One region of the Streptomyces sp. GS7 genome, then DNA from elsewhere that is predicted to be linked to it. Evidence: riboswitches for the same ligand, from Rfam matches in the RefSeq annotation. Region 1 holds a riboswitch; each other region holds the start of a gene.
What was found. Region 1 has a riboswitch for cobalamin ahead of GR130_RS10620 (cobalamin biosynthesis protein). Riboswitches for the same ligand answer to the same signal wherever they lie in the genome.
Positions count from the first base shown of each region.

Region 2: another riboswitch for cobalamin. It lies ahead of GR130_RS33225 (ribonucleoside-diphosphate reductase subunit alpha); the one in region 1 lies ahead of GR130_RS10620 (cobalamin biosynthesis protein).
Region 3: another riboswitch for cobalamin. It lies ahead of GR130_RS21965 (HoxN/HupN/NixA family nickel/cobalt transporter); the one in region 1 lies ahead of GR130_RS10620 (cobalamin biosynthesis protein).
Region 4: another riboswitch for cobalamin. It lies ahead of cobN (cobaltochelatase subunit CobN); the one in region 1 lies ahead of GR130_RS10620 (cobalamin biosynthesis protein).

Region 1 covers NZ_CP047146.1:2,466,635-2,472,463, reverse strand. The annotation lists gene GR130_RS10630 (caspase family protein) at 1-2,156, opposite strand, end outside; gene GR130_RS10625 (hypothetical protein) at 2,162-2,659, opposite strand; cobalamin riboswitch at 2,867-3,011, shown strand; gene GR130_RS10620 (cobalamin biosynthesis protein) at 3,157-4,110, shown strand; gene GR130_RS10615 (cobyric acid synthase) at 4,121-5,716, shown strand; gene GR130_RS10610 (putative cobaltochelatase) at 5,772-5,829, shown strand, end outside.
Region 2 covers NZ_CP047146.1:7,657,232-7,663,060, forward strand. The annotation lists gene GR130_RS33205 (GntR family transcriptional regulator) at 1-71, shown strand, start outside; gene GR130_RS33210 (DUF3311 domain-containing protein) at 332-592, shown strand; gene mctP (monocarboxylate uptake permease MctP) at 670-2,277, shown strand; gene GR130_RS33220 (Uma2 family endonuclease) at 2,361-2,945, opposite strand; cobalamin riboswitch at 3,072-3,222, shown strand; gene GR130_RS33225 (ribonucleoside-diphosphate reductase subunit alpha) at 3,384-5,789, shown strand; gene GR130_RS33230 (ribonucleotide-diphosphate reductase subunit beta) at 5,780-5,829, shown strand, end outside.
Region 3 covers NZ_CP047146.1:4,961,512-4,967,340, forward strand. The annotation lists gene GR130_RS21950 (FAD-dependent oxidoreductase) at 1-438, shown strand, start outside; gene GR130_RS21955 (helix-turn-helix transcriptional regulator) at 608-1,474, opposite strand; gene GR130_RS21960 (SDR family oxidoreductase) at 1,625-2,386, shown strand; gene GR130_RS21965 (HoxN/HupN/NixA family nickel/cobalt transporter) at 2,804-3,931, opposite strand; cobalamin riboswitch at 3,963-4,172, opposite strand; gene GR130_RS21970 (ArsR/SmtB family transcription factor) at 4,256-4,630, shown strand; partial or broken gene GR130_RS42000 (short-chain fatty acyl-CoA regulator family protein) at 4,700-4,909, opposite strand; gene argG (argininosuccinate synthase) at 5,121-5,829, shown strand, end outside.
Region 4 covers NZ_CP047146.1:134,413-140,241, forward strand. The annotation lists gene GR130_RS00580 (precorrin-2 C(20)-methyltransferase) at 1-341, opposite strand, end outside; gene GR130_RS00585 (precorrin-8X methylmutase) at 371-1,003, opposite strand; gene cobG (precorrin-3B synthase) at 1,000-2,571, opposite strand; cobalamin riboswitch at 2,657-2,805, shown strand; gene cobN (cobaltochelatase subunit CobN) at 2,839-5,829, shown strand, end outside.

The DNA.
Region 1 (5,829 bases):
GCCGTGGCGACCGGGAGCTTGCCGCCGTCGGCCATCGAGGAGGAGGTGTCCATGAGGATCAGCAGGCGGCTGGCGCGCTGCGCCCGGTCGTAGCCGGCCAGCACCCGGCCGACCTGGTCGGGCCCGGCCGTGAAGGGGGTGACGGGGGCGGCGAGGTCGATGTCGGCGGCGGTGTCGAGGAGCGGGGAGCCGGAAGCGGGGCGGGGCGTCGTGCCGTCCTTCCCGGGGACCCCGCGGTAGCCCTGGCGGGAGAGGACGGGCCGGCCGCCGTCCGGAGCGCGCAGCCAGTCGGCGAAGCGGGCGACGGCGGCCTGCCGGGTCGGGGCGTCGGCGGCGCCGCTCCAGTCGACCCGGATCAGCGGGTGGTCGAGGGCCGGGACGTTCTTGGGGTAGTACGCGGCGTACCGGTCGCCGGGGGCCGGCGGCCGGGCGAGGGCCGGGCAACTGCCGGTGGCGCGGCCGAGGTTGTAGTCGGCGAGGGACTTCTCGGAGACCAGTGGCGCCGAGCCGGCGCCCCGGCCGCCCCCGGGCCGTCCGGGGCCGGCGTCCGGGCCCGCGTCCGGGCGCAGCGAGCAGAGCAGTTCGGTGCTGCCGGCGTACTGGCTGCCGGGCGCGGTCAGCCGGCTCTCGGCGTCCCGGACGAGGGCGGGGTCGGGGGCGCTGGACGGGTCGATGCGCGAGCCGTCGCCGGCGAGGTAGAGGCCGAGGGTGTGCAGCAGGCCGGTGCCGGAGAGCACGGGGCTGGGGCGCAGCAGCCTGAGGTCGCCGTGCCGGCTGTCGGTGCCGGTGAGCAGGTCCTGCCAGGGGGCGACCTGTTCGACGTCGGCCGGGCGCTTGCCGGCGGGGATGCCGACGACCAGCGGGCTGTAGGCGACCGGGCCGGTGTCGTGGAGGGTGGCCGGGGAGCCCTTGGGGGGCATGCCGCGGCGGGCCTCTTCGTAGTCGGCGGTGGATTCGGGGATCCAGAGGTCGGGCTGGGGTCCGGGGCGGTAGAGGGGGTCGGCGCCCTTGGCCGCGTCGTTCCCCCGGCCGGTGCCGCCGCGGGCCTCGCCCTGCCAGCGGTCGGCGGCGGCGAAGCCCTGGTCGATCTGGTCCTTGGCGGCGGAGTAGACGGTGATCTGGGCCCGGCGGCAGCCGTCGGGGAGGTCGCCCTCGCCGGCCAGCGGGCGGGTGTCGGCGTCGGACATCTCGTAGGCGAACGCGGCCTGGCGGAGCGCCGGTTCGGCCTCGGGCGCGGTGAGCAGCCGCAGCTCCAGGGCGGGCGGGCAGTCCGGGAGCGGGCTCAGCACCCGGTGGGCGACCAGGCCGGCGGCGGCCAGCACGAGGGCGGTGCACAGCGCGACGAGGAGCCGGAGGCGGCGCCGTACGGGCCGGACGACGTGCTGGTTGAGCCAGCGGCGCCGGCGGATCCGCGGCGGGGTCGGCGGCCGGTCCTCGGGGGTGGCGAAGGAGAGGATGACGTCGTCGAGGGTGTTCTGCTTGGCGGCGCGCGGCTCCCAGACCTCGCCCATCGGGGTGCGCTCGTCGGCGAGCCGGTCGCGCAGCGCGGCGGCCAGGTCCTCGAAGGTGACGAACCGCCGGCCGGGGATGCCCTCTTCGAGGATCCGCACCACGGCGCGGGTGAAGGGGGTGCCGCCGGCGGGTTCGTCGCCGCTGAAGATCCGGCGGTTGGGCTGCGCGGCCATCAGCAGCGACATGGGCTTGCGCAGGGCGTGGAAGGCGCCGTCGGCGTTGCCGGAGTAGCAGCATTCCAGGATGACGACGATGCGGTCGGCCCGTGCGCTGTCGAGGCAGGACAGGACGGCGTCCTGCCAGGAGACCGTGGTGTGGCGGTGCCGGTGGTCCGAGGCGCCGACCAGGAGCCGGAGGTCGCCGCCGTCGCTGCCGACCCAGCCGTGGCCGGAGAAGTGCACCAGCAGCAGACCGCGCGCCTCATCGGCGACGGCCTTCAGCGCCCGGCTCAGCTCCTCGGGCTCCCGGGGCCGGCAGACGACGACCTCGTCCGCGGTGAACAGGTCGGTGCCGGGGCCGGTCAGCGCGCGCCTGAGCTCGTCGGCGTTGGCCTCCACGGCGGGCAGGGCGGGGTGCGTCTCGTAGTCGTGGACGCAGATCAGCAGCGCCCGGTTCGTCTTGCCCCGTGCGTCGTACTCGGACATCCGGGTCAGTCCTCGCCGGTGCTGCCGCCCTCGTCCGCCGCGCTGTGGGGGCCGGGCCGGGCCGGGCCCGGGCCGGCGGGCCGTTCTTCCGGGTCCGCGCCGTCGATCTGGCGGAGGCCGGCGCCGGTGCCGACGGACACCCGGGGCTGCTCGCCCTCCTCGCGCGCCTCCTTGCGCCGCCGCAGCCACTCCCGTAACGCGATGCCCAGCGACTTGGTGACCTCGGTGACGACCGCGCCGACCACCACCAGGACCAGGTCGTCGACGCCGATCGCCATGTCGTGGAGGTCGGGTGCGTCACCGGGGGCCCGCGCGGCGCGTTCGTCCGCGGGGCGGGGCCGCCGGTCCCAGTCGTGCGGCCGCCGCGCCAGCCAGGGCTCGCGCTCCAGCCACGCTTTCAGGTCCTCGATGTCCTGGTGCGGATTGTTGGTGCCCGTGATCCTGATGCGGATCTCGTCTCCGGTCGCTTCCCGGACCTCGTCCCGTGCGGCGCTCTCCGGCATCCCCCGGCCCCCTTCCGGCAGGCCCCGTCGCCCGCCGTGCCTCAGATAGTGACGCGGGATCAGTCCCGTGGGCAACCGTGCGTGACACCGGCACCACCCTGTGGTCTGTGACACAGGGCCCGCGGCGGGGCCGCGTCGCAGGTCAAAGGTGAGTTGACGGGCCTTCGCGGGGCGTGGTGGACTACCCGGGCCAATCGGCGACAGCTGAGGAAGTCCGGTGAGAATCCGGCGCGGTCCCGCCACTGTCACCGGGGAGCGCTCCTCCACAGAAGGTCACGGCTCGGGTCACCCACGGGTGCCGCTCGCGGGCTGGAAGGCCGGGGGAGGCGCCGATCCGGGGAGCCAGGAGACTCTTGTCGCCGTCACGTCGAGCCAGGGCGCGGACCCTGAGTGAGGACATACCGCCATGCCGGGCTGCCGTTCGCGATGCCGCCGTACGAGACGTTCGCTCCCCGCCTGCGCGGGGTCCCTTCGAGGCGTGACGGCGGTCTGATCCGATGCGCGGCGAACACGCGGGGTACGCGTGCGGCGCGGCCCTCGGCTTTCTCGGCGACCTGATCGCGGCGGATCCCCGGCGGGGCCATCCGGTGGCCGCGTTCGGCCGGGCCGCGGGCGCCGTCGAGCGCCGGCTGTGGCGCGACCACCGCGGGTACGGGGCGGCGCACACCGTGCTGTGCGCGGGCGGTGCGGCCGTCGGCGCGGCACTGCTGGAGCGCGCCGTACGGGACCGCCGAGGAGCCCGGGTGGCGCTGACCGCGGCGGCGGTGTGGGCCGTCCTCGGCGGCACGTCGCTGGGGCGGGAGGCGCGGGCCGTGGGCGGCGCGCTGGCGGCCGGCGACCTGGACGTGGCGCGGGAGCGGCTGCCGCATCTGTGCGGGCGCGATCCGCAGGCGCTGGACGGGCCGCAGATGGCCCGCGCGGTGGTGGAGTCGGTCGCCGAGAACACCTCGGACGCGGTGGTGGGCGCCCTGGTCTGGGGCGCGCTGGGCGGGGTGCCCGGTCTGGTGGCGTTCCGGGCGGTGAACACGCTCGACGCGATGGTGGGTCACAAGTCTCCGCGCTACCGGCGCTTCGGCTGGGCCGCGGCCCGGCTGGACGACGTGGCCGGCTGGCCGGGCTCCCGGCTGACCGCCGCGTTGACGGTGCTCGCGGGCCCCGACCGGCGCGGTGCGCTGCGGGCCTGGCGGGCCGACGGCGGGGCGCACCCGAGCCCCAACGCGGGCCCCGTGGAGGCGTCGTTCGCGGGCGCGCTGGGCGTCCGGCTGGGCGGCACGCTGGCGTACGGCGGGCGGGTGGAGCACCGCCCGGTGCTCAACGGCGGGGCGCGGCCGGCAGCGGTGCCCGACATCGAGCGGGCGGTGCGGCTGTCGCGGCGGGTGGGCCTGCTGGCGTTGGGCGTGACGGTCGCGGGGCGGCTCGCGGCCACGTGCCGCCGGGGTGTGCGGACATGAGGAGGACCCGTTGAGCGGGCGGAGCGTGGGGCCCGGTGGGGGCGTCGGTGGCGGGCTGCTGGTGGCCGGTACGACGTCGGACGCGGGCAAGAGCGTGGTCACGGCGGGCATCTGCCGCTGGCTGGTGCGGCAGGGCGTGAAGGTGGCGCCGTTCAAGGCCCAGAACATGTCGCTGAACTCGTTCGTGACCCGCGAGGGCGCGGAGATCGGCCGGGCGCAGGCGATGCAGGCGGCGGCGGCACGGGTGGAGCCGACGGCCCTGATGAACCCGGTGCTGCTCAAGCCGGGCGGCGACCGCAGCAGCCAGGTGGTGCTGCTGGGCAGGCCGGTGGGCGAGTTGAGCGCGCGCGGGTACTTCGGCACGGCCGGGCCCGCGGCGCCGCGGCCGGACACGTCACCGGGCGAGACGGCGTACGGGAGCGGGCGGGAGCAGCTGCTGGGGACGGTGACCGACTGCCTGGCGGAGCTGCGGCGGACGTACGACGCGGTGATCTGCGAGGGCGCCGGCAGCCCCGCGGAGATCAATCTGCGGCGGACCGACATCGTCAACATGGGCATCGCCCGGGCGGCGCGGATCCCGGTCGTGGTGGTCGGCGACATCGACCGCGGCGGCGTCTTCGCGTCGTTCTTCGGGACCACGGCGCTGCTGTCCGAGGAGGACCAGGCGCTGGTCGCGGGCTATCTGGTCAACAAGTTCCGCGGGGACGTCTCCCTGCTGGAGCCGGGCCTTGCGATGCTGCGCGGGCTCACCGGCCGGCGGACGTTCGGCGTGCTGCCGTACGCGCACGGGCTGGGAATCGACGAGGAGGACGGGCTGCGGGTCTCGCTGCGCGGCGCGGTCCGCGAGTCCGTCGTGGCGCCGCCGGTCGGCGCGGACGTGCTGCGGGTCGCGGTGTGCGCGGTACCGCTGATGTCCAACTTCACCGACGTGGACGCGCTGGCGGCGGAGCCGGGTGTGGTGGTGCGGTTCGTGGACCGCGCCGAGGAACTCGCCGACGCCGACCTGGTGGTGGTGCCGGGCACCCGCGGGACGGTGCGGGCGCTGGCCTGGCTGCGCGAGCGGGGGCTGGCGGACGCGCTCGCCCGGCGGGCCGCCGAGGGCCGCCCGGTGCTCGGTATCTGCGGCGGCTTCCAGGTACTCGGAGAGCACATCGACGACGAGGTCGAGTCGCGGGCGGGGAAGGTGGACGCGCTGGGGCTACTGCCCGTACGCGTCCGGTTCGGCCGGGAGAAGTGCCTGGCGCGGCCGGTCGGCGAGGCACTCGGGGAGCGCGTCGAGGGCTACGAGATCCATCACGGTGTGGCCGAGGTCTGCGGCGGGGAAGCCTTCCTGGACGGCTGCCGGGTGGGCTCCGTGTGGGGCACGCACTGGCACGGCTCGCTGGAGAGCGACGGCTTTCGGCGGGCGTTCCTGCGGGAGGTGGCGCGGGTGGCGGGCCGCCGGTTCGTACCGGCTCCGGACACCCGCTTCGGCACGCTGCGCGAGGAGCAGCTGGACCGGCTGGGGGATCTGATCGAGGAGCACGCGGACACGGCGGCGCTGCTGCGGCTGATCGAGGACGGGGTGCCGGAGGGGCTGCCGTTCGTCCCGCCGGGGGCGCCGTGAGGGGTACGCAGTGGACAGGACCGGAGGCGGCCGGCGACGTGGAGGACGACACGGCATGACAACGACGCACAACACGCAGCACACCACCCGGCAGTACCCGTTCACCGCCGTCG
Region 2 (5,829 bases), 5.2 Mb from region 1:
AGTGGGTGCGCTCGGTCTACCGCGGCGACCGCTACAAGTTCGTGGCCCGACTCCAGCGCCCGGCCGACTGAGCCGCGGACGCCCCGCCCGCGCGGCACCGGCCCCTGCCCGCGGGCGCGCCCCGGCACGCTCCCGCGGACGCGCCCCGACGCCTGTCCGATCCGGACACGCCGTCCCCGGGCTCGTCCGCCCGCCCCCGGCCGCGCCGACGGCCGCCCCGCCCAACGCACCGACGCCATACCGATATGCGGACAGCTAGTGACGCGCGCCACGTCACTGGCCTAAATTCATGCCGATTACACAGGAGTTCGCCAGGGACGGAGCCACGGGCATGACAGAGAAAGCCGATTCACCGGACCGCAGACCGGTCGTCACGCCCGGACGCGTGGTGGCCGGATTGTGCCTGCTCGCTCCGTTCGTGGCGATGCTGTGGGTGAGTTCGTACGCCAGGATCGAGCCGACGCTCATCGGGATCCCGTTCTTCTACTGGTACCAGATGGCGTGGGTGCTGATCTCGACCGCGCTCACCACGATCGCCTACAAACTCGTCCAGCGTGAGCAGCGCGCCCGCAAGGACGGTGCGGACCAGTGACGTTCACCTCCACCACCTCCACGGACCTCGCCGGCGCCCAGCTCGCCGCCGCCACCAAGGGCGTCAACGGCGTCGCGCTGGCCGTCTTCGTCTTCTTCTTCCTGGCCGTCACGGTCCTGGGCTTCCTCGCCGCCCGCTGGCGACAGGCCGAGCAGTCCGCCAACCTCGACGAATGGGGCCTGGGCGGACGCAGCTTCGGCACCTGGATCACCTGGTTCCTGCTCGGCGGCGACCTCTACACCGCGTACACGTTCGTGGCCGTCCCGGCGGCGATCTACGCGGCGGGCGCGTCCGGGTTCTTCGCCGTCCCGTACACCATCCTCGTCTACCCGCTGATCTTCACCTTCCTGCCCCGCCTGTGGTCGGTCTCGCACAAGCACGGGTACGTCACCACCTCGGACTTCGTACGCGGGCGGTTCGGCTCCAAGGGGCTGTCGCTGGCCGTGGCGCTCACCGGCATCCTGGCCACGATGCCGTACATCGCGCTCCAACTGGTCGGCATCCAGGCCGTCCTGGACGTGATGGGCATCGGCGGCGGGGAGCACACCAACTGGTTCGTCAAGGACCTGCCGCTGCTGATCGCGTTCGCCGTGCTGGCCGCGTACACCTATTCCTCGGGCCTGCGCGCGCCCGCGCTGATCGCGTTCGTCAAGGACGGGCTGATCTACCTCGTCATCGGGGTGGCGATCGTCTACATCCCGATCAAACTGGGCGGGTTCGACGCCGTCTTCCAGTCGGCGCACCAGGCGCTGGCCCAGACCGGACCGACCGGCAAATTGCGCGGTGAACTGACCAGCGGCCCCAACGCCCAGTGGGCGTACGCCACTCTGGCGCTCGGATCGGCGCTGGCGCTGTTCATGTACCCGCACTCGATCACCGCGACGCTGTCCTCGCGCAGCCGCAACGTGATCCGCCGCAACACCACGATCCTGCCCCTGTACTCGCTCATGCTGGGGCTGCTGGCGCTGCTCGGCTTCATGGCGATCAAGGCCGGTACGGACATCAAGGGCAACCCGCAGCTGGCGATCCCGCAGCTCTTCGCGGACATGTTCCCCAGCTGGTTCGCCGGGGTCGCCTTCGCCGCGATCGGCATCGGCGCGCTGGTGCCCGCGGCGATCATGTCGATCGCCGCCGCCAACCTCTTCACCCGCAACGTCTACAAGGACTTCCTGCGGCCCGGCGCCACCCCCGAGCAGGAGCACAGGGTCGCCAAGCTGGTCTCCCTCCTGGTCAAGGTCGGCGCGCTGGCCTTCGTCCTCACCATGGACAAGACGGTGGCGATCAACTTCCAGCTGCTGGGCGGCATCTGGGTCCTGCAGACCATGCCGGCGCTGGTGGGCGGCCTCTTCACCCGGTGGTTCCACCGCTGGGCCCTGCTGGCCGGCTGGGCGGTCGGCATGCTCTACGGCACCCTCGCCGCGTACGGGGTGGCCAGCCCGACCCAGAAGCACTTCGGCGGCTCCAGCGCGGAGATCCCCGGCATCGGCCAGATCGGCTACATCGGCCTGACCGCCTTCGTCCTGAACGTGGTGGTGGCGGTCGTCCTGACGTTCGCCCTGCGGGCCTTCAAGGCTCCCGAGGGCACCGACGAGACCTCCCCCGACGACTACACCGCCGACCTCGGCGACGAGGGCGTCACGGCCGACCTGCCGCCCGCCACGGCGGGGGCGCCGGCGGGGCACTGACCGCTGTCAACTCCGGCGGAGGGCCGCCGCGTTCACCAGGGACGCGGCGGCCCTCTCGTGTGCGGCACGGCAACCGCGCAGGATCAGTGGACCCAATCCTTCAGCGGCTCGGTGTCGAGGGTGATGCCAACCGGGTCCGGTAGGTGGAGCGACTTGCCGTACGACACGGTGCGCACGAGCTCGTAGCGCTCCCCGTCGGGCTCGCTGTAGACCGACAACTGGCACGACTTCCGGTCGATCAACAGGTAGAGCGGGATGCCGGTTTCGGCGTAGGCCCTGGGCTTCTCCACCCGGTAGCACTGCTCGGTTCCGGAGTCGTGCGAGGTGACCTCGACGGCCATCAGCACGGGGTCGGGGTCGGCCCATTCGCCCTGGCCCCCAAAAGAGCCACTGGGGGCCAGCGAGCCGTCCGGGTGAGCACGACCCTCGCGGTACGTCTGCGCCTTGAGCCCCTGGCTGTAGAGCCAGAGTTCGGGGCGGTGCTGCAGGCAGATGCGCGTGAGCCACTGAATGATCCGCCCGTGGTCCCCGTCCGGCAGGGGCTTGCTCCTGGCCTTCCCGTCGATGAGTTCCCACCGCACGCCCTCTTCCAGGCAGGCGAGTATCCGGGCGGCCTCTTCAAAGTGCTCGGCGTCCATGATGTGCGGGCGGTCGGCGAGCGCGGACATGGCGCTTCTCCTTGCTGTCGGACCGAGCAGGGAATGCAGAACCGACGATAGCCGAGGCCACCGACAGAAACCGCTTGATCACTCACCCCGCACTAGATGTGGGGGTGCGCGCCAGAGGCGACCACCACATGTATGCTCGTCCTCGCTGTCGCCGCAGGGGAATCCGGTGTGAATCCGGAACTGTCCCGCAACGGTATGCGTGCGCACCACCGGTCGTTCCGTACGGCCCGGTCGTGCGTCCCTGAGTCCGAGGACCTGCCGACGGCACGCCCGCACCGCCATCGGTGCGGCGTCGACACGTCCGGGCCCCGAGGGTTGGGCCGATGGACGCCGTGCGGCCTGCCCGCGCGCCCCTGACCGTCACGGGGTGCCGCCTGCCCGCGTGCGCCCGTCGCGCCGCCGCTCTCCTGGCCCCCGCCGAGTGAGGGAGAGCATCACGTGACCATCGCGCCAACGGAACCCGCGTCAGCCGCCGGGGTTGTGCAGCCCGCGGCGGCCACGCCTCCCCTCGGCTCGGACGGGCCGGGCACCGCGCTGCTGCGCGCCCTGACCGAGCTGACCGCGGATCTGCCCGAGACCGACCCCGGCAAGGTGGCCGCCGCCGCGCTGCGCGGCCGGCACCCGGGCTCCGACGAGGCCGAGTTGCGGTCGCTGGCGATCGACGCCGCGGCGGGTCTGATCGGCGACGAGCCGCAGTACTCCAAGCTCGCCGCGCGCCTGCTCACCCGCGCCGTCGCCGAGGAGGCGGCCGGCCAGGGCGCGGTCTCCTTCTCCGCCTCCGTGGCGACCGGTCACCGGGAGGGGCTGATCGCGGACGGGACCGCGGAGTTCGTGCGGACGCACGCCGAGCGGCTGGACGCGCTGGTGCACGGTGCCCTGGCGGACGGCGCCGACGACCGTTTCGGGTACTTCGGGCTGCGGACGCTGCACTCGCGCTACCTGCTGCGCCACCCCACCACCCGGCAGGTCATCGAGACCCCGCAGCACTTCCTGCTGCGGGTGGCCTGCGGCCTGGCCGAGGACGACTCGGCGCGGGCGCTCGCGGACGTCGCCGAGCTGTACCGGCTGACCAGCACGCTGTCCTACCTCCCCTCCTCCCCCACGCTGTTCAACTCCGGTACGCGGCACCCGCAGATGTCCTCGTGCTATCTGCTGGACTCGCCGCTGGACGAGCTGGACTCGATCTACGACCGCTACCACCAGGTGGCGCGGCTCTCCAAGCACGCGGGCGGCATCGGCCTCTCGTACTCCCGCATCCGCGCCCGCGGTTCGCTGATCCGCGGCACCAACGGGCACTCCAACGGCATCGTGCCGTTCCTGCGCACCCTGGACGCCTCGGTCGCGGCGGTCAATCAGGGCGGCCGGCGCAAGGGCGCGGCCTGCGTCTACCTGGAGACCTGGCACGCCGACATCGAGGAGTTCCTGGAGCTGCGCGACAACACGGGCGAGGAGGCCCGGCGCACCCACAACCTCAACATCGCGCACTGGATCCCGGACGAGTTCATGCGCCGGGTCGAGGCGGACGCCGACTGGTCGCTGTTCTCGCCGGCCGACGTGCCGGAGCTGGTCGACCTGTGGGGCGAGGAGTTCGACACTGCGTACCGGGGGGCGGAGGCCGCGGGCAAGGCCCTCAAGCAGATCCCGGCCCGGGTGCTGTACTCCCGCATGATGCGGACCCTGGCGCAGACCGGCAACGGCTGGATGACGTTCAAGGACGCCGCCAACCGCACCGCCAACCAGACCGCCGAGCCGGGCAACGTCGTGCACTCCTCCAACCTCTGCACGGAGATCCTGGAGGTGACCGACGACGGGGAGACCGCGGTCTGCAACCTGGGGTCGGTCAACCTCGCGGCGCATCTCGGCGAGGACGGCCGGATGGACTGGGAGCGGCTGGACGCCACCGTCCGTACGGCCGTCACCTTCCTCGACCGGGTGGTGGACATCAACTTCTACCCGACCGGGCAGGCCGCCGCCTCCAACTCCCGCTGGCGCCCGGTCGGTCTGGGCCTGATGGGCCTGCAGGACGTCCTGTTCCGGCTGCGGCTGCCGTTCGACTCGGCGGAGGCGCGGGAGCTGTCGACCCGTATCTCCGAGCGGATCATGCTCGCCGCCTACGAGGCGTCCGCCGACCTCGCCGACCGGCACGGCCCGCACCCGGCCTGGTCCGCGACCCGTACGGCCCGCGGTGTGCTGCACCCGGACCACTACCCGAACGCCGAGCCCCGCTGGGCGGACCGCTGGGCGGCGCTGCGCACCCGCGTCGCCGCGACCGGGATGCGCAACTCCCTGCTGCTGGCGATCGCGCCGACCGCCACCATCGCCTCCATCGCCGGTGTGTACGAGTGCATCGAGCCGCAGGTCTCCAACCTCTTCAAGCGCGAGACGCTGTCCGGTGAGTTCCTCCAGGTCAACGCGTACCTGATCGAGGAGCTCAAGGCCCTGGGCCTGTGGGACGCGCGGACCCGGGACGCGCTGCGGGACGCCAACGGCTCCGTACAGGACGTGAGCTGGATCCCCGAGGACGTCCGGCACCGCTACCGCACCGCGTGGGAGATCCCGCAGCGCGCGCTGATCGACATGGCCGCGGACCGTACGCCCTATCTGGACCAGAGCCAGTCGCTGAACCTCTTCATGGCACAGCCGACCATCGGCAAGCTCAGCTCGATGTACGCCTACGCCTGGAAGCGCGGCATCAAGACGACCTACTACCTGCGCTCGCGGCCGGCGACCCGGATCGCCCAGTCGGCCCGCGCCGCGACCGTCCCCGCGCAACCGCCGGTGACCGACCCCGAGGCGGTCGCCTGCTCCCTGGAAAACCCCGAGTCCTGCGAGGCATGCCAGTAATGTCCACCCCCGCCGCCGACCGCCCCAAGAACCTCCTCGA
Region 3 (5,829 bases), 2.5 Mb from region 1:
GTGCCGCGCTTCCTCAAGGCCATGTGGGAGACGGACGCCTTCCACTACGACGTGGTCGCGCAGATCCGGATGGACCATTGGTCACGCGGCCGTGTCGCGTTGCTCGGCGACGCCGGGTACTGCCCCTCGCCGCTCACCGGGCAGGGCACGAGTGTGGCGCTGACCGCGGCCTACGTGCTCGCCGGGGAACTGCACGCGGCCGACGGCGATCACCGGGCCGCCTACCCCGCCTACGAGGAGCGGCTACGCGACCACGTGGCCGCCAATCAGGCACTGCTCGACGCGGGCAGAGCCCTGACCGCCACCGGGGACGCGGGCTCGGGCACGGATGGCGGGGCCGACTCCGACCCCGCCGGCGCGGCGGGCTTCGAGGAGCCCGCCCCCGAGACCATGGCGGCCTTCCTCGCCGCCACGGCCTTCGACCTGCCGGACTACTGACGGCACGACAGGAGGTGCGGCGACGGGCATCAGCCGACAGGTGGGCCGCTCGGCCATGCTGCCGGCCGTTCTCTTCGACCCCGTCTGGATCACCCTCGCCCACATGGTCACCGCCCCCTCTCCCTGCCCGGGGCCGCACCGTCCGGTCCGTTTCGGGGCCGCGCTCCGGTCACACCGCCGGTGTCGCCGCCCAACTGGCCAGCAGCTTCAGGCGCTCCTCCGTCTGCGACCCAGGCTCCGGCGGGTAGACCACCAGCATCTGGTCGGGCTCCCCCGTCACCGTCAACGTCTCGTAGGGCATGGTGAGTTCGCCGACGACGGGGTGCGTCATGCGCTTCGCCCCGTAGGTCTTCTCCTTGACCTGGTGGTCCGCCCACAGTCGACGGAAGTCCTCGCTCGCCAATGACAACTCGCCCACCAGCGTGGCCAGTTGCGCGTCCTGCGGATGGTTTCCCGCGTCCAGGCGCAGATGGGCGACCGTCTCCGCGGCCACCGCCGGCCAGTCCGGGTACAGCTCATGCGCCCGCGGGTTGAGGAACACCTGGCGTGGCATGTTGCGGTCCTTGGGGGCCATCTGCGAGAAGCCGACGAGGGCGTCGCCCAGGGCGTTCCAGGCGAGCACGTCCATACGTCGGCCGAGCACGAACGCCGGGGCCTTGTCGATGGTGTCCAGCAGGAGGCGCAGGCCGCGGCGGACCTTCTGGGGAGCGTGCCCTCCGGCGGGCGTGCCGCGCGTGGCCGAGGGGCGGCGGGTGGTGGGCCTGGCCACCCTGCGCAGGTATTCCTGCTCGGTGTCGTCGAGGCGCAGGACGCGCCCGATGGCGTCGAGTACGGCGTCCGACACCGAGGGGCCGCGGCCCTGTTCGAGGCGGATGTAGTAGTCGACGCTGACGCCCGCGAGCTGGGCGACCTCCTCGCGGCGCAGGCCCGGCACCCGCCGCCTGCCGTGCCCCGGCAGGCCGACCTCCTCGGGCTGGATGCGGGCGCGCCGCGAGCGCAGGAAGTCGCCGATTTCCGGGCCGATGGATATGTCCATGCCGGCGATCATAGGCCCCGGGACCGTCGTGTTCCTGGTACTGCCGGACCCAGGAAAACGGCAGCCCTGGGTAAGCACGGCGGCCGGGCCCAGGATGGGTGTCGTCGCCGGGAGACGCCGGCGACGACACCCACCGAACCAGGAGTTCCCATGTCGTACGACACCCTCACCGGCCGCACCGCCGTCGTCACCGGAGCCGCCAGTGGCATGGGCGAGGCCACCGCCCGGTTGCTCGCCTCGCACGGCGTGCGGGTGGCGCTGCTGGCCCGCCGCGCCGATCGGCTCACCGAGCTGGCCACCGGGATCGAGGCGGACGGCGGGCAGGCTCTCGCGGTGGCCACCGACGTCACGGACGCGGACTCCGTGGATGCGGCGGTGGAGCGGGTGCACGCCGCGTACGGCGAGGTCGACCTGGTGGTCAATGCGGCAGGCGTGATGCTGCCGAACCCCGTCACCGACGGCCGCGCCGACGAGTGGCAGCGCATGCTGGACACGAACGTGGCCGGCGCCCTGCGCGTCATCCGCGCGTTCACCCCGGACCTGATCGCGGTGGCGGCCGCGGGCCGGACGGCGGACCTGGTGAACATCTCGTCGATCGGAGCCCACGTCCCGTTCCCCAACTACGCGGTGTACGGGGCGACGAAGGCCGCTCTGACCTACCTCTCGCAGTCCCTGCGCACCGAGCTGGGCCCGCGCGACGTCCGTGTCACCAACATCGAACCCGGGCTCACGGACACGGAGTTGGGCGGCCACATCGACAACGCGGAGCTGTCCGGCCAGCTGGACGGCATGTTCGACGCGCTGATCGGCCTGTCGGCGGACGACATCGCGGACCTGATCGCCTACACGACGAGCCGCGCCCGCCATGTGAACCTGCGCCAGGCGATCGTGCTGCCGACGCGCCAGGCATGACGTCGGCGCGCCGGAGAAGCGGGTGGCCAGAGCGGCAACGACGTGTCGTGAACCGGGTCCTTCGCCTTCAGCGCGAAGGGACGGCCTGGCCGTGCGGCGGGAGTCCGATGAGGGAGTCGAGGATGTCGCGAGCGGCGATCAGGGCGTCGATCAGCCACGGAATCGATGTGGGGATGCTCACCGCGGCGAAAAGCATCGTCGACCAGGCTGTCGCGGACGGCTGCGGGCCAGCGGGGTTGGCGCGTCTGACGTCCCTCCTTCACAAGGCCGGTCAGCCCTGAAAACCCGGCGCCTGAAGATCACCTGCGCCCCGCCGGCCCCCGAGTACCCGGAAGGAGCGCGGCGGAGAGCTGTGACGCTCGGCGACGAGCCCCGGCCCGTCGGCGGACCGGGGCTGCCGAGCGGCCGGCCGATGCGTCAGTTCGGTTCCGCGGCCTTGGGCTTCCAGCGGTGTTCGACCTTGGCCAACCGCCAGTAGGCCAGTGCGCAGGCCCAGACCGCCACGAACAGGCCGACGATGATGAAGCCCACGTTGTTCAGGTCGATGCCGGAGATCCAGTTGGTGACGGCGTCGTCGAGGCCGAGTTGCTCGTGGAGGACGCCGACCAGTTCGATGGTGCCGATGAGGAAGGCGACCGCGATGGACAGGCCGGTGATGGTGAGGTTGTAGTAGACCTTGCGCACCGGGTTGGAGAACGCCCAGTGGTAGGCGAAGTTCATGAAGGTGCCGTCGAGGGTGTCGAACAGGCTCATGCCCGCGGCGAACAGCAGCGGCAGGCACAGGATCGCGTACCAGGGCAGCCCGGCGGCGGCGCCTGAGCCCGCCATCACCATCAAGGTGACCTCGGTGGCGGTGTCGAAGCCGATCCCGAAGAGGAAGCCGAGCGGGAACATCTGGCCGGGGCGGGTGATGGACTTGGTGAGTCGGCCCAGGATGCGGTTCATGAAGCCGCGGGAGTCCAGGTGCTTCTCCAGTTCGTGCTCGTCGAACTGGCCTGCGCGCATCGCCTTGAAGACCCGGTAGATGCCGGCCAGGGAGAGGAGGTTGAGGGCGGCGATCAGATAGAGGAAGCCGCCGGAGACGCTGGTACCGACCAGGCCGAGGGTCTGTCGGGCACTGGAGTTGTCGTCGGTCAAGGTGGTGACGACATGCGCTCCGGCGGCGATGCCTCCGGCGAGCAGGAGCACGATGGAGGAGTGCCCCAGGGCGAACCAGAATCCCACCGAGAGGGGACGCTTGCCGTCGGCCATCAGCTTGCGGGTGGTGTTGTCGATGGCCGCGATGTGGTCGGCGTCGAAGGCGTGCCGCATGCCCAGGGTGTAGGCGGTGACGCCCAGGCCGAGGCCGAAGACCTGCTTGCCGACGGTGTAGTGGTGCGGCGCGACCAGCATCACCAGGATCGCGAAGGCGACGACATGCAGCGCGGCTATCGCCGCCAGGAGTCCGCCGGTGCGTATCCAGTCCTTGCGCTCCCACCGCATCAGCGGTGTGGTCGGAATCACCGCTTCTGCGGTGGACATGGCGGAGTTTTCAGACAGGGTCATCTCAGGGAGCCTCTCCAGCACCTCGTGGACGGGGACGTACGGTGCCGTGGCCGGTCTCCTGGCTGACGGGTCGAACGCCGGCGTACCCGGCCTTCCCAGGAACCCGAAGGTCCCCAGTGGCGTCCGCCTTCCGGCGGAGGTATGTCGACTCCCCGATCACAGTGGCGAGGGCCGCTCCGGACTCCAGCCCCTGTCAGGGCTGTCACCGGTCTTCCCGAGCACCACGGCGGGACCACCGTAGAGGTTCGGCCACTGTGGCTACAAGCCTGCACAGATACGCAGGTGTCTTGGTTACGAGGGTGAAGTGCGGCAAGAATGGGGCGCATGCACTTGGTTCCGCCGGACCGCGCACATCAACGCGCCATTGACCACCACACCGTGTGCGATGCCATCGAAGGCATCGGCGACCGCGGCCAGGTATGCACCTGGTCCGAGCGCTTCGCCCTGCTCGCGGATCCCGGCCGCCTCTCGCTGCTCCTCGCCGTGCACCGGGCCGGCCCCATCGCGGTCTCCGACCTGGCGCTCGCCACCGGCATCCGGGACACCGCGGTCTCCCAGGCACTGCGGTTGCTCCGCGCGTCCGGCGCGGTCCACGCGGCCAAGGACGGCCGCATCGTCCGGTACAGCCTGTGCGACCCCGAGATCGCACGCCTCCTCGATGCCATGCCCACGGCCGCCACGGCGCCCCCACCCGCCTGACGAAGCCGGCCCCGCCCGCGATTCCGCCGGTGCGTCAGGCCGTGTCAACGGAAGACGAGTCAACGGCCATCCCCTCGCGCCCCAGCCACCACGCTGCCGGGTCGCCACGTGGGCCGTCCACAAGTAGCGCTGCGCGTGGGGAATTTCGGCGATCTGGACGTGGATGCGGCCGGGGGCGGTGAACGCCCCGTAGACGTTCCAGAGGGGGCAGGTACCGCCCGCCCGCGAGAAGGGGAAGCCGGTCGGGGGTTCCACCTGGTCGCCGCGGCCCGCACCGTCCGCGGCGAGCTGCCCGCGTCCTGACCGGCAGACCCCCGAGGGGCCGGGGCGCCGCCGGCTCCGTGATGGATGCCGAGGAGCGCCGGGCACCTGGTTCCCCTCGTCGGCACGGATGCCGAACGGCCCCGGCGGGGCGGACCCGGCGAAGGCCGCCCCGCTCTCACCACCGAACCCCATTGCATAGTCATGTGGAATCGTGCATACTCTTCCCATGTCTAAGGTCCTCACCTCCCTTCCCGCCGGCGAGCGCGTCGGCATCGCCTTCTCGGGCGGCCTCGACACCTCCGTCGCGGTCGCGTGGATGCGCGACAAGGGCGCCATCCCGTGCACCTACACCGCCGACATCGGCCAGTACGACGAGCCCGACATCGCCTCGGTGCCCGGCCGCGCGAAGACCTACGGCGCCGAGATCGCGCGCCTGGTCGACTGCCGTGCGGCGCTGGTCGAGGAGGGCCTGGCCGCGCTCACCTGCGGGGCGTTCCACATCCGCTCGGGCGGGCGTGCCTACTTCAACACCACGCCGCTCGGCCGCGCCGTCACGGGCACCCTCCTGGTACGGGCGATGCTCGAGGACGACGTGCAGATCTGGGGCGACGGCTCGACCTTCAAGGGCAACGACATCGAGCGGTTCTACCGCTACGGCCTGCTCGCCAACCCGCAGCTGCGGATCTACAAGCCCTGGCTGGACGCGGACTTCGTGACCGAGCTCGGCGGCCGCAAGGAAATGTCGGAGTGGCTGCTCGCCCACGACCTGCCCTACCGCGACAGCACGGAGAAGGCGTACTCCACCGACGCCAACATCTGGGGCGCCACTCACGAGGCCAAGACCCTGGAGCACCTGGACAACGGCGTGGAGACCGTGGAGCCGATCATGGGCGTGCGGTTCTGGGACCCCGAGGTCGAGATCCTCACCGAGGACG
Region 4 (5,829 bases), 2.3 Mb from region 1:
GCGACGGTGCGGCCGGCGTCGAGGTGGGCGGCGAGCCGGGCCGCCGCGGACTCGTAGAACTCGTCCAGCGCGCCCCGGTAGCCGCCGGGGTGGTCGGTCGACTCGGTGGTGACCGGGTAGACCAGCGCTTCCTCGATGTGGTCGGCTCGGATGTGCTTCGCCGCGATGGAGCGCGCGATGGAGCGTCCGTGCCGGGCGCTGTGATACGCCACCACGTCCGCCTGGGCGATGACCTCCACCGCCCGCACCGTCATCAGGGACGGGTCGCCGGGGCCGAGGCCGACGCCGTAGAGACGGCCGGTGGACCGCTCCGGGTGCTGCGCCGACTGCTGTTCCGGCACGCCGTTGTGGGCCTGCTGCTCGCTCACGCTCACTCTTCCTCGCTCGCCAGGGCGTTGATAGCGGCTGCGGTCATGGCGCTGCCGCCGCGCCGCCCGCGCACCACGATGTGATCCAGCTTCGACGGGTGGTCGATCAGCGCGTCCTTGGACTCGGCCGCGCCGATGAAGCCGACGGGTATGCCGATGACGGCGGCGGGGCGGGGCGCCCCTTCCTCGATCATTTCGAGGAACCGGAAGAGAGCGGTGGGGGCGTTGCCGAAGGCGACCACCGCGCCCTCCATCCGGTCCCGCCACAGTTCCAGCGCGGCGGCGCTGCGCGTCGTCCTCATCCGCGCGGCGAGCTCCGGCACGGACGGGTCGGTGAGCGTGCAGAGCACCTCGTTGTCGGCGGGCAGCCGCTTGCGGGTGACGCCGCTGGCGACCATGTTGGCGTCGCAGAGGATCGGTGCACCGGCGCGCAGTGCGGCGCGGGCACGCGCCACGACCCCGGGGCTGAAGGCCAGGTCGCGTACGAGGTCGACCATGCCGCAGGCGTGGATCATCCGGACCGCGACCTGGCCGGCGTCGGCGGGCAGCCCGGAGAGATCCGCCTCGGCGCGGATGGTGGCGAAGGACTGGCGGTAGATCTCCGCCCCGTCCTTTTCGTACTCGAACGCGGTCACTGGGGCCTCGGGGTGGTGGGTTGAGGGGTGATGGGGGTGGTGTGGGACGGACCCGGTGCCGGTCGTGTTTCACGTGAAACCGGGTCCGGTGCGGCCGATTCCCGTGAAACGGTGGGCAGTTGGGGTGTTTCACGTGAAACCGGCGCCGGTCGTGAGGGTCTCCGTACGGCGGGGGACGGTGCCGGGTCCTCGGGCCGTACGACGGCGGTGCGGTAGCCGTCGGGTGTCGCGACGACATCGACCCACGTTCCGCGGGGGTGTCCGCAGCGGCGTGCGCAGCCGGACCAGTGGACGGGGAGGCCGCCGCCTCCCGCGGGTGCGGAGGCACCCTCGGCGAGGGCGGCGGCGACGTCGGCGCGGACATCCGTCAGGGACTTGGTGCACCCGGGGCGGCCGGTGCAGGCGCTGAGGCCGTGCCAAGGGGAGGCCGGGTCGGTGATCAGCCCGGCGGTGGCGAGTTCGCGGAGGCGCAGGGGCGCGGTCGCGGCCGGCAGGCCGGGAAGGACGATCCCGCGCCAGGGGGTGAGCCGCAGTTCGCCCGCGCCGTCGTCGGCGGCGATGCCGGTCAGCGCGCGCCACTGGGCGACGGTCAGCCGACCCAGGGGCGCGAGAACGGCAAGCGCCCGGCGCCCGTCGGCGCCGTCGACGAGGCCGGGGGCGCGGGAGTCGGCGTACCGCGGGGCAGAGAGCGGACCGGGGGCCTCGGCGGCATCCGCAGCGCATTCCGAATATCCCGCGTCATTCACGCAATTCACGTCATTCACGTGTTCCGCGGCGATGCCCGCCGCCCGCAGGGCTCGCGCCACCTCGCGGGCGGTGAGCGCGCGGTCGGCGGGGAGTTCGCGGACCCGCCAGGCGCCGCTGCCGCTCGCCGCGGCGATGGTCAGAAAGGTCTCGGCGGCGGTGAGCGCGGCACGCGGAACGTCCTCGCCGGCGATCCGCAGCGCGGCCGGGTCGTCACCGACCCGCAGCAGCGCCCCGCTCCCGGACGCGGCACCCGCAGCGCCCGATTCCGCGATCTCCGATCCCGCGATGCCCGATTCTGCGATCAAGGTCACATCGCCGCCGAGCCCCGCCACATCCCCCCGCCCGTCGTCGAGGACGAAGAGGAACCGGCCCGAAAGCCCCGTCGCGGCCGTGCTCGCGCAGAGCAGCGCGTCCAGGCCGCGGGCCCACACCCGCACGTCAGGCGGGGTGTGCCGGTCCAGTCCGGCCAGCGGCGAGGCCACGATGTTGCGGATCCGCTCATGGCGGACGGAAGGGAGCAGCCCGGCGCCGGCGAGCAGGTCCGCGAGCCGCCGGCCGCAGCCGTCGGGCAGTCCGCGGAGTTCGGCGTTGCCGCGGGAGGTGAGCGAGAGGTGGCCGTCGCCGAGGTGTGCGGCGGCGTCTGCGAGCGCGGTGGCCTGGCCTACCGTCAAGTCCCCTGCCGGCAGCCGCACTCGGGCCAGCTGCCCGTCCGCGGCGGAGTGCAGCCGCAGCGCTCCCGGGCAGGCGTCACCACGATCCCGTACGGGCGGTTCGGCCCGGTGGGGCGGTGGTGCGGGGGAGGGCGGCATGGCGGCGAGCATACCTACGCCGGGTCGCTCCGAAACCGGGGGCGCAAGGCCCCGGCGAGCGCCCCCGGAGGCGCGCTCCCGCTGCCGGGACGCAGCCCTTACTATGCAGGTCGGTGGGTCGGCTGACCCGCCGGACGCCAGCGACGGCGCCAGGGAGGAAGCCCGGTGAGAATCCGGCGCGGTCCCGCCACTGTGAACCCGGCCACCGCCGGGTGAGCCAGGAACTCCCGCCGTCCATACGACCACCCGGGGCGCGGATACCCCGAGGAAGGCTGCGCCGTGATCCTGCTGCTGTCGACCTCCGACACCGACCTGCTCAGCGCTCGTGCCGCCGCGGGGCCGGTGCCGTACCGGCTCGCCAACCCGGCCCGACTCGACGTCGCCGAACTGCCCGGCCTCCTCGACGGCACCGATCTCGTCGTCGTACGCCTCCTCGGCGGCATCCGCGCCTGGCAGGAGGGGCTCGACGTGCTGCTGGCCGCGGACCAGCACCGCCCGGTCGTCGTCCTCACCGGTGAACAGGCCCCCGACGCCCAGCTCATGGAGGCGTCCACCGTCCCGGTCGGCATCGCGGCCGAGGCGCACGCCTACCTCGCGCACGGCGGCCCGGCCAACCTGGAGCAGCTGGCCCGCTTCCTCAGCGACACCGTCCTGCTCACCGGCCACGGTTTCGAGCCGCCCGCGCCCGCGCCCTCCTGGGGCCGGCTGGAGCGCGCGGCGTGCGACGCCGGCGGCCCGACGGTCGCCGTGCTCTACTACCGCGCCCACCACATGAGCGGCAACACCGCCTTCGTACAAGATCTGTGCGACCGGATCGAGGAGGCCGGCGGCCGTCCGCTCCCGCTCTTCGTCGCCTCGCTGCGCGCCCCCGAGCCGGAGCTGATCGAGGAACTGCGCGCCGCCGACGCGATCGTCACCACCGTGCTGGCCGCGGGCGGCACCAAGCCCGCGGAGGCGTCGGCGGGCGGCGACGACGAGTCCTGGGACGCGGGCGCGCTGGCCGCCCTGGACGTGCCGATCCTCCAGGCGCTGTGCCTGACCGGGTCGCGCGCCGCCTGGGAGGAGAACGACGAGGGGGTGTCCCCGCTCGACGCCGCCTCGCAGATCGCGGTGCCCGAGTTCGACGGGCGGCTGATCACCGTGCCGTTCTCCTTCAAGGAGATCGACGAGGACGGCCTCCCGGTGTACGTCGCCGACCCCGAACGCGCCGCCCGGGTCGCCGGGATCGCCGTCCGGCACGCCCGGCTGCGGCACATCCCGGCCGCCGAGAAGCGCCTGGCGCTGGTGCTGTCCGCGTACCCCACCAAGCACTCCCGGATCGGCAACGCGGTCGGCCTGGACACCCCGGCGAGCGCCGTCGAGCTGCTGCGCCGCCTCCAGGCCGAGGGCTACGACTTCGGCGCCGAGCCGGTCCCCGGGCTCGCGTCCGGCGACGGCGACGAGCTGATCTACGCCCTCATCGAGGCCGGTGGCCACGACCAGGAGTGGCTGACCGAGGAGCAGCTGGCCCGCAACCCGGTCCGGATCCCGGCCGCCGACTACCGCCGCTGGTACGCGACGCTTCCGGAGGAACTCCGCAGCTCCGTCGAGGAGCACTGGGGCCCGCCGCCCGGCGAGATGTTCGTCGACCGCTCCCACAACCCCGACGGCGACATCGTGCTCGCCGCGCTGCGCCGCGGCAATCTGCTGATCCTCATCCAGCCGCCGCGCGGCTTCGGCGAGAACCCGATCGCGATCTACCACGACCCCGATCTGCCGCCCTCGCACCACTACTTGGCGGCCTACCGCTGGATCGCCGCCCCCGCCGCGGACGGCGGCTTCGGCGCCGACGCGATGGTGCACCTCGGCAAGCACGGCAATCTGGAGTGGCTGCCCGGCAAGAACGCCGGACTCTCCGCGGCCTGCGGCCCGGACGCGGCGCTCGGCGACCTCCCGCTCGTCTACCCGTTCCTGGTCAACGACCCGGGCGAGGGCACCCAGGCCAAGCGCCGGGTGCACGCCACCCTCGTCGACCACCTCGTCCCGCCGATGGCCCGCGCGGACTCCTACGGCGACATCGCCCGCCTTGAGCAGCTGCTCGACGAGTACGCCGCGATCTCCTCGATGGACCCGGCCAAGCTGCCCGCCATCCGCGCGCAGATCTGGACGCTGATCCAGGCCGCCAAGCTCGACCACGACCTGGGCATGGACGAACGCCCCGACGACGACGGCTTCGACGACTTCCTGCTGCACGTCGACGGCTGGCTGTGCGAGGTCAAGGACGCCCAGATCCGCGACGGGCTGCACGTCCTGGGCGGTGCGCCGACCGGCGAGGCGCGGGTCAACCTCGTCCTCGCCATCCTGCGCGCCCGGCAGATCTGGGGCGGCACCTCGGCGCTGCCCGGACTGCGCGAGGCACTGGGCCTGGACGAGTCGGCCGCGACCCGGACGGCCGCCGACGACGCCGAGGCCCTCGCCCGCGCGCTGGTCCAGGCGATGGAGGACGCGAAGTGGGACCCGGCCGCGGTGGCCGGGGTCGCCGACGGGCACCCGGCCGCGGTCGCCGACATCCTCGACTTCGCCGCCCGGCAGGTCGTGCCGCGGCTGGCCGCCACCACCGACGAACTCGACCACGCGGTGCACGCGCTCAACGGCGGCTTCGTGCCGGCCGGTCCGTCCGGCTCGCCGCTGCGCGGGCTGGTCAACGTCCTTCCGACGGGCCGCAACTTCTACTCCGTCGACCCCAAGGCCGTGCCGTCGCGCCTCGCCTGGGAGACCGGTCAGGCGCTCGCCGACTCGCTGCTGTCCCGCTACCGCGACGACAACGGCGACTGGCCGGAGTCGGTGGGCCTGTCCCTGTGGGGCACGAGCGCGATGCGCACCTCCGGGGACGATGTGGCGGAGGCGCTGGCGCTGCTCGGGGTCCGCCCCGTGTGGGACGACGCCTCGCGCCGGGTGACCGGCCTGGAGGCCGTCCCGCTCGACGAGCTGGGCCGCCCCCGCATCGACGTCACCCTCCGCATCAGCGGCTTCTTCCGGGACGCGTTCCCGCACGTCATCGGCCTGCTCGACGACGCGGTACGGCTCGCCGCCGGCCTCGACGAGCCCGCCGACCGCAACTTCATCCGGGCCCACGCCCAGGCCGACCTGGCCGCCCACGGCGACGAACGCCGCGCCACCACCCGGATCTTCGGCTCCCGTCCGGGCACGTACGGCGCGGGCCTGCTCCAGCTCATCGACTCCCGCGACTGGCGCACCGACGCGGACCTGGCCGAGGTCTACACCGTCTGG